DNA from 2 places in the Vibrio sp. KUL70 genome. Region 2 is predicted to be linked to the other one. Evidence: riboswitches for the same ligand, from Rfam matches in the RefSeq annotation. Region 2 holds a riboswitch; the other holds the start of a gene.
The links. A riboswitch is a leader RNA that binds a small molecule or an ion and turns the genes downstream of it on or off. The one in region 2 is predicted to bind thiamine pyrophosphate.

Region 1 (4,495 bases), on a different replicon from region 2:
AAGTTTTGGATGAATGAGGGAAAAGCTGATCAGGCGTTGAACCTAATAAGAAGTAAAGATCGTGATCAGTTTATTGCCGAGTTTGTGAGTCAATACCAACAGCAAGATAGCAATCGAGACATCCTCATGATCCCTTTTTATCGAGCGACCCACAGCTTGATCCCTTGTGAAATATCTAGACGTACTGAACGGCACATTGCTGACTACCTCTATGCGAACCTGTTGCGCTTCAATAGAGATACAAGCCAGTTGGAGGGGGATCTCGCACAAACTTGGGTGCATACAGGTGATACGCTGAAGGTTCGACTGCGTAAATCACTTAAGTTCTGGGACGGCTCTGCACTTACCGCATATGATGTGAAGAAAGCTTATGAGTCGATCATCTCGTCAAACTCGGTGAGTCGAGGTCTGTTCTTACTCATTGATGAGTTTTCTGTGGTCGACGAGCACAACTTACGAATCCGCTCTAAGCGTTTGTCTCACTATCTGCCAAGGTTGATGGCGCATGGCGCGTTATCCGTTTCCAAATTGAACAGCGACGGCTCGATAGTCGGAAGTGGAGCGTTTCGATTGGCAGAGCAAACCGATTATCGAACGCTACTGACTGCGTCTCCTCATTATCATGGCTATCGACCTTGGCTAGATGGCGTAGAAATCTGGAACATGGGCTTATCTGCAAATGATTTTCAAATGCATTGCGATATTGTGCATGGCAGCTCTGCCCCGGATATTGCTGATGAATTCACACAGGTACAACAGTGGGAAGAGGGCTGTATCTACGCTTGTTTAAACAGTGCAAACAACGCATGGATGACGTTGGCAAAGCATCGTCGATACATCCAACAGTTGCTGCAATTCTTGCCGATGAATGGTGTGAGAGACACTATGATTTATCGACGAGCCTCAGGAATGACAAGCCTTGAACCCTTAAAACTTGGTAAAGCAGTGGACTTGTCTTTCGCGAATCAGGTACCGCTTGAGGTGTTAACTTATCAGCTGCCTGGGCATATTGAAGCGGCTGAAAACATCACTGAGCTGCTGTGTCAGTATGGTTTAAACTCAAACCTCACCGTACTGCCATACCCTGAATTTGACCAACTCGAGCGACAATCGAGAGCGGATATTATTGTTTCTGGTGAGGTGTTTGGTGAACATAAAGAGAGTTCCTGGCTCGGATGGTTGTTGTGCACTAACACCGTGACGGCGACTCTGAATAAGCAATCAAAGACTTGGTTCGAACAGCAAGTCTTTGATAATTTGGCTCAATCTGATGAAAGTAAGCGTGTACAAGGTTATCAGCGAATTGAGCGCGAATTGATTCGAAAAGCGATCTATATTCCTCTTTTTCAATGCGCGCAAGATATGAGAATCTCTCATAAGGTGAATGCGATGGATCTTCTTACTAATGGCTGGATCGACTTCAATCAGGTTGTTTTTGAAGGCCGTTAAAGGAGAACAAATCTAGAGTAGATAAAGTCGTTTGCCGTTATTGGCGAGGTAGAAACCGAATTGAGGCGCACAACGACGAGCTCGAAGTGTTGATTAAAGATAAGAGATAAAAAGTGAACAACGCAAAATACCTGACGAATTTGCGCACAAAAACGATTTCGTTCACGCTTTAGTAAATAATAATCTGCAAAATGATTACCTCACTCTCAAGAGTGCTGTTAGTATGGACGCAAATAGTCGGGGGGCAATTACACCATGTTGTATTTGCTGAGATCGAATTTCGAGACCCGTTGAACCTGATTCAGTTAGTACTGGCGTAGGGAACTATTGATACTAAAACCTATGCGGTACCGACTTTCATTCCATCGATCCTTCGATCTCTGGTGCCTGCCATCTCGGTTTTAGTTCAGTTCTCCTGCGTCTTTTAGATGGTAGGAGCGACCATGACACAGCATTCCAGCACCCAAATCGACACTCAGTCCATTTCTTCAAGCACTCCAATTGTGTTAACCATTGCGGGTTCAGACAGTGGCGGCGGCGCGGGTATTCAAGCCGATATCAAAGCCATGTCTGCGACCGGTAGTTTTGCATGTTCAGTGATCACTGCAATCACGTCGCAAAATACACAAGGTGTTTCCGCCATCTTTCCGATTCCATTAGATCATGTTGCAAGCCAGCTTGATGCAGTATTCAGTGACCTGAACGTCGTTGCGGTCAAAGTCGGCATGTTGGCAGATTCAAACATCATCAAGGTTGTAGCGGATAAGATTAAGCAGTATCAACCCAAACATCTGGTTATTGACCCAGTAATGGTTGCGACCAGTGGCGACTTGTTGCTTGAGCAGTCAGCCATCAGTACCTTGAAAGAAACGCTTATTCCACTTGCCGACATCATTACACCTAACTTGCCGGAAGGTGCTGCATTGACTGGGAAACCTGTTCCTGAAAGCGAAGCCGACATGCAAGATATGGTTGAAGAACTTCGCGCGTTGGGTGCGAAAGCAGTGCTGTTGAAAGGTGGCCACTTAGAGCAAGACGAAAACAGCAATGACCTAATGATTTTGCCAACAAGCACTGCTCTCATCAGCGCAAAACGCTTCCCAACCAAGAACACTCACGGAACGGGATGCACGCTTTCTTCTGCTATCGCCTCTTACCTTGCGCAAGGGAATGAGCTGACTCAATCCGTTGAGCTTGGTAAGCGCTATATCTCGGAAGCGATTGCCCACGCAGATCAGTTAAATGTCGGTCAAGGGCACGGACCTGTGAATCACTTCTACGCAGGTCATGCTGATGTCCGCTAAATCTTTTGGCGTTGAGATCACCAGCGCCAGCATTCGTTATCTCGATAACCAACAGTCGACGTTACAAGGCCTGAGCTTATCGATTCCTGCATCTCAATGGACCGTGTTATTGGGCAGAAGTGGCTGCGGGAAAACCACCATTTTACGTTATCTCGCTGGTCTATTGGGTGAGAACATTGAGTGGCAAGGTGTTGTGAAGACGAGTGATGGTCAATCACTAGAGGGCAAAGTTGCCTACATGGCACAGCAAGATCTGCTGCTGCCTTGGTTATCGGTGATTGATAACGTATGTCTAAGCCAGCGCTTTGCTGGGAAAGACACTCAAAGCTTGGAAGGTGCTTCGAGCGATGCAGACAACCACGAAAGAGCTTTGTCTTTGCTGAAATCGGTTGGGCTTGCTGATTACGCTCACGCTATGCCACAACAACTGTCTGGTGGCATGCGTCAACGTGTTGCATTAGCGCGAACGCTTATGCAAGACAAACCTATCGTATTGATGGATGAGCCTTTCTCCGCGTTAGATGCGGTAACAAGGCACAAACTGCAAACCTTAGCGGCTCACTTGCTGCAAGATAAAACCGTGGTCTTGATTACTCATGACCCACAAGAAGCGGTGCGCTTGGCACACAACCTTTACATGCTGCAAGGCTCACCCGCATCTGCTCAATCACTGCAAGTTCCGACAACATTGCCCCCAAGAACCATAGATGGTCAGTGCGCGAGCATTCAGCAGAAAATATTAGAGCAGTTGGAGCAAGACTATGCATAGTTCCCAAGCGCTAACCAAGCCTCAATCGGTATTGAACCATAAGGATCGCTCTATGAGCCCGTTACTGCGTGTCGTGATAAGCACCGCAATTATTCTGGGTTTGTGGCAGTTGGTGGTTGTGGTGTTTGAAATGCCGAGCTTTATTTTGCCAGCTCCGATGGAAGTGTTTAACAAGCTGCTTGAACGCTATGACGTGTTGTTGAAGCACACATGGGTGACCGCCCAAGAGATCCTGCTGGGGCTGCTACTTGGCTTATCGATGGGATTGTTCTTCGCACTGCAAATGTTGTTATTCGAACCGCTTAAGCGTTGGTTGCTGCCTATTCTTATCGCAAGTCAGGCTGTTCCTGTCTTTGCAATTGCGCCGGTACTGATGCTGTGGCTTGGCTACGGTATCGCTTCGAAGGTTGTGATGGCGGCGATCATTATTTTCTTCCCAGTGACTACGTGCTGCTACGACGGTTTACGCAATACCCCACGTGGTTATCTCGATCTGGCTCAAACTATGGGCGCCACCAAATGGCAAAGGTTACGTCATATTCAGCTGCCAGCGGCACTGCCGACTTTGGCATCAGGTGTGCGTGTGGCTGTAGTGATTGCACCAATTGGTGCGGTTGTCGGTGAGTGGGTGGGTTCAAGTGAAGGGCTTGGTTACCTGATGCTACAAGCTAACGCACGAATGATTATTGATGAGATGTTTGCTGCGCTATTTATCTTAGCTGTGCTCTCTATCTCACTCTACTTTGTCACAGACAAATTACTAAAAAAGGCGATCCCTTGGGAAAGCCACAACTAAACAAAATCTATAAAAATAGAAAGTTCAAAAGGAAAGGTTAATCGTGAAAAACAGTAAATTTATGAGCGCAGCTGCTCTAATGGCTTCGTTGGTTTCAGGTCATGTTATGGCAGATGAAACTAAAGTAACGCTAATGCTAGATTGGTTTGTAAACCCGAACCATGGGCCTATCGTGAT
Region 2 (4,495 bases):
GAGGGGTGTTGGGTAACTTTGGTATCTCTGCTCGACTGGGTGAAAGCATGTTCTTTGTGGTTGAGGCCGATGAGTACGACAGTGCTTTTTTTGATAAGCGTTCTAAGTTTGTTCATTACCACCCGAGAACCTTGGTAATGAACAATCTTGAGTTTGACCATGCGGATATTTTCGACGATCTGGAGGCGATTAAACGTCAATTCCATCACTTGATTCGTACTGTTCCTGGTAATGGGCGAATTTTTGCTCCTCAACAGGATCGTGCTCTTGAGGATGTATTGTCTCGCGGGTGTTGGAGTGAAACGGAATTTGCGGGTGAAGAGGCGGATTGGCGTGCTGAAAAGCGAGTCAAAGATGGCTCGCAGTTCAACGTGTTGTTCCAAGGTGAATGTGTCGGTCAGGTTGAATGGCCGTTGGTGGGGGATCACAACGTCAATAATGCTTTGATGGCGATCGCTGCCGCTAGACATGTCGGCGTGACTCCCGACCTGGCGTGTGAGTCTTTGGCCAAGTTTATCAATACCAAGCGTCGTTTAGAGCTAAAAGGGGAAGTGGCTGGAGTTACGGTATACGACGATTTTGCGCATCACCCAACGGCAATTGAACTTACTCTAGGTGGCCTACGTAATAAGGTAGGCAATAGTAAAATTATCGCCGTATTGGAGCCTCGCTCTGCTACGATGAAGCGAGGCGTGCATAAAGAAACCCTTGCCGATTCGTTGAAGCAAGCGGACCGCACTTTCTTGTTCCAACCAGATAACATCGATTGGTCGGTTCAAGAGGTCGCAGACGCTTGTCATCAGCCCGCTATTGTCAGTGACGATCTAGATTCTTTAGTCACGAGCATTATTGAGCAAGCGCAACCGGGTGACCAAATCTTAGTGATGAGCAATGGTGGTTTTGGTGGTATACATCAGAAATTGCTTGATGGATTGGCGGCCAAAGGTTAAATACACGCGTTCTAATCGATTTAAGAAGTACAAGAGATCATGACCAAACAGAGTAAAGCGATTACCCTCGCATTCACCGGCGCTTCTGGTGCCCCATACGGCTTGCGCTTATTAGAGTGCCTACTTGCCGCTGATTATCAGGTATACCTGTTAATATCGTCGGCTGCGAGAGTAGTGCTAGCGACCGAACATGATCTCAAGCTGCCTTCAGGCCCTGATGCGGCCAAAGCAGTGTTGGTCAAACACCTGAACTGCGATCCTGACCGTTTGGTGGTGTGCGGTAAAGACGATTGGTTCTCTCCTGTTGCTTCAGGCTCTGCCGCGCCTAAGCAGATGGTGGTTTGCCCATGTTCAGCAGGAAGCGTTGCATCTATAGCTCACGGTATGTCTGATAACTTGATTGAACGCGCTGCCGATGTCGTTATGAAAGAGCGCGGTCAGTTGTTGTTAGTGGTTCGAGAGACGCCATTCTCGACGCTACACTTGGAAAATATGCACAAACTCTCGACGATGGGAGTGACCATCATGCCAGCGGCTCCGGGTTTCTATCATCAGCCAAAATCGATCGATGACCTTGTCGATTTCATGGTAGCTCGCATTCTTGACCACCTAGGGATAGAGCAGGGTTTAGTACCAAGATGGGGCTACGATCAGCGTCATTAAGGCGAACTTTGTAGCTTATTGGTTAAAATACAATTACAATTCTGCTTACTCATCGGGGAGCTAACCATTCAAATAATGAATGGTGGCTGAGATCAAGTGTCAACTTGGGACCCGTAAACCTGAACCAGATAATGCTGGCGTAGGAATTGAGTTAGGCAGTACGTTTCCGTTGTCCTCCCTCAAGCCTGTGCCGCTCAGACCACGGAGAGCGTCCAGTGAAATTTGCATTAACCACTCTTGCTGTTACTACAGCGGCTTCTTTTTCCGCACTAGCGTCCGATAATACTCTTACGGTATATACTTATGATTCTTTCGCTGCAGACTGGGGCCCGCGTCCTGCTGTAGAGAAAGCATTTGAAGAGAAATGTGGCTGTGATGTGAACTTTGTTGCGCTGGAAGACGGAGTGTCAATTCTAAACCGCTTGCGTCTAGAGGGTGGCAATAGTAAAGCCGATGTGGTGCTTGGCCTTGATCAAAACCTAATGGCGGAAGCGAAGAAAACGGGTCTACTTTCCGAGCATAGTGTCGATACCTCTTCGGTAGTGCTACCTAATGGTTGGGATGACAGCACCTTTGTTCCTTATGACTTCGGTTACTTCTCATTTATCTACAACACAGAAAAGCTATCAAACCCACCTAAGAGCTTGAAAGAGTTGGTTGAACAGCGTGACGATCTCAAGGTGATTTACCAAGATCCGCGTACTTCAACGCCAGGCCAAGGTCTGATGCTGTGGATGAAGTCGGTTTATGGCGACGATGCAACTCAAGCGTGGAAGCAGCTTTCCAAGAAAACCGTTACTGTGACTAAAGGCTGGTCTGAAGCTTACTCTATGTTCCTTGAGGGTGAGTCAGATATGGTGCTCTCATACACGACTTCTCCGGCTTACCACATCATCGCTGAGAGTGACACGAAATATGCGTCTGCTGATTTTGCGGAAGGTCATTACACGCAAGTTGAAGTGGCCGCAAAAGTGAAAGGCAGCGATAATGAGAAGCTAGCTGATGAGTTCATGGCGTTCATTCTGAGTGACGAATTCCAATCAGCGATGCCGACCGGTAACTGGATGTATCCAGTGACGGATGTCGAGCTACCAAAAGGGTTTGAACAGCTGACGATGCCAAATAAATCCCTAAGCTTCACTTCTGAAGAAGTGGCTGAGAAGCGCAAGCCGTGGATTCGTGAGTGGCAAAACGCCCTGACTTTTTAATTAAGAGCCCGATGTTGGGCATTGAGCCTCTATTCCCATTAGAGGCTCAACATCGAGATAATCACTCTTTATGTTAAAGAATACACCTAAGGTGGGTATTTGGGTCGCGTTCACCATTACCGCCTTTGTGGTTTCATCAGTAGGGGCATTGCTAAGCAATGCCCCTTCTCTTGATATCAGCCAAGTATGGTCTGATCCATATTACTGGCACGTTACCAAATTCAGTTTTTATCAAGCAACGCTATCCATGTTATTGAGCGTTGTATTTGCGGTTCCTGTGGCACATGCCTTATCTCGCCGCCAATTCCCAGGTCGTTCCCTACTGCTAAGGCTGTTTGCTTCCACCTTGGTTCTGCCAGTATTGGTCGGCGTATTTGGTATTTTGGCCATCTATGGTAATAGTGGTTGGCTGGCGAAACTGCTTCAAGCTATTGATATGGACTTGCCATTTTCCATCTATGGATTGAATGGCATTTTGCTAGCGCATGTCTTTTTCAATCTGCCTTATGCAAGTCGATTGTTGTTACAAGCTTTAGATACGGTTCCGGTTGAGCAACACAAGTTATGTGCACACCTTGGAATGAGTCACTGGGATAAATTTAAGTGGGTTGAATGGCCGCGCCTTAAGCAGCAGCTGCCGCATGTGTGTGGTTTAGTCTTTATGCTCTGCTTTACCAGTTTTGCAACTGTGATGGCATTGGGCGGTGGTCCTAAGTCGACAACCATCGAGCTTGCGATCTATCAAGCGATTAAATTTGATTTTGATCTGCAAGCCGGTGCTCTGTTAGCGATATGGCAGATGCTACTCTGTGGCGTGTTGGCCGTGAGTATTCAACGCCTTTCTAAGCCTGTTTCTGTCAGCGTTGGTCAACTGTCTGAAGCGAAGTTTTTGGTTAAGGACACCTATAGCGCAAAAGCTTGGGACAGCTTTTGGATCATCGTAGCCTCATTACTGGTTTTACCGCCACTGTTGATGGTCATTGTGGGTGGCTTAAACAGTGAAGCGATGGCGGTGTTAACCAGTGAACCGTTTTGGCTAGCGCTATTTAACTCACTGAAAGTAGCGATTAGCGCGAGTGTGATTGCGCTTTTGGTTGGAGTGGCCATTTTGATGACCAGTCGAGCATGGCGCTTGCAAAACAAGTCATTTCGCGCCGATAAGATCGAATTGATAGGTACTATTATATTGGTGACCCCCGGCTTAGTGGTGAGTACCGGTATCTTCCTGCTGTTACGTTCGATAACCGATGTGTTTAGCTTAGCCTTTTTTGTTGTGATTGCCGTTAACAGCTTAATGGCGCTCCCGTATGTGATCAAAAACTTAGCTCAGCCGATGCTGCACGTTGCTCAGCAATATCAGTATTTGTGCGCGAGTTTAGGTATGAAAGGTTGGCACCGGTTTAAGCTGGTGGAGTGGCGAGCGCTGCGTAAACCTATGGCGCAAGCCTTCTCGATTAGTTTCATGTTGTCGATGGGGGACTTGAGTGCCATTGCACTGTTTGGCAGTGCCGATTTTAGAACTCTCCCTCTGTATCTATTCCAGTTACTAGGCAGTTATCAGATGGAGGCCGCTGCTGTGGTTTCAGTGAGCTTGCTGATGCTGAGCGTTGGCAGCTTCAGTTTAATTGAATTCTTATTTACTCGAACATCTAACCAGAGAGGTGCCTAATGTTA

Region 1: linked by a shared signal. The riboswitch ahead of thiD (bifunctional hydroxymethylpyrimidine kinase/phosphomethylpyrimidine kinase) and the one ahead of thiB (thiamine ABC transporter substrate binding subunit) in region 2 are both predicted to bind thiamine pyrophosphate.

The regions. Positions count from the first base shown of each region.
Region 1 is NZ_AP045835.1:1,062,440-1,066,934, forward strand. Features, by position in the region: gene AC6I7V_RS18745 (ABC transporter substrate-binding protein) at 1-1,449, shown strand, start outside; TPP riboswitch at 1,678-1,789, shown strand; gene thiD (bifunctional hydroxymethylpyrimidine kinase/phosphomethylpyrimidine kinase) at 1,893-2,753, shown strand; gene AC6I7V_RS18755 (ABC transporter ATP-binding protein) at 2,743-3,522, shown strand; gene AC6I7V_RS18760 (ABC transporter permease) at 3,575-4,318, shown strand; gene AC6I7V_RS18765 (ABC transporter substrate-binding protein) at 4,380-4,495, shown strand, end outside.
Region 2 is NZ_AP045834.1:2,721,563-2,726,057, reverse strand. Features, by position in the region: gene mpl (UDP-N-acetylmuramate:L-alanyl-gamma-D-glutamyl-meso-diaminopimelate ligase) at 1-950, shown strand, start outside; gene AC6I7V_RS12170 (flavin prenyltransferase UbiX) at 990-1,613, shown strand; TPP riboswitch at 1,657-1,776, shown strand; gene thiB (thiamine ABC transporter substrate binding subunit) at 1,829-2,821, shown strand; gene thiP (thiamine/thiamine pyrophosphate ABC transporter permease ThiP) at 2,892-4,490, shown strand; gene thiQ (thiamine ABC transporter ATP-binding protein) at 4,490-4,495, shown strand, end outside.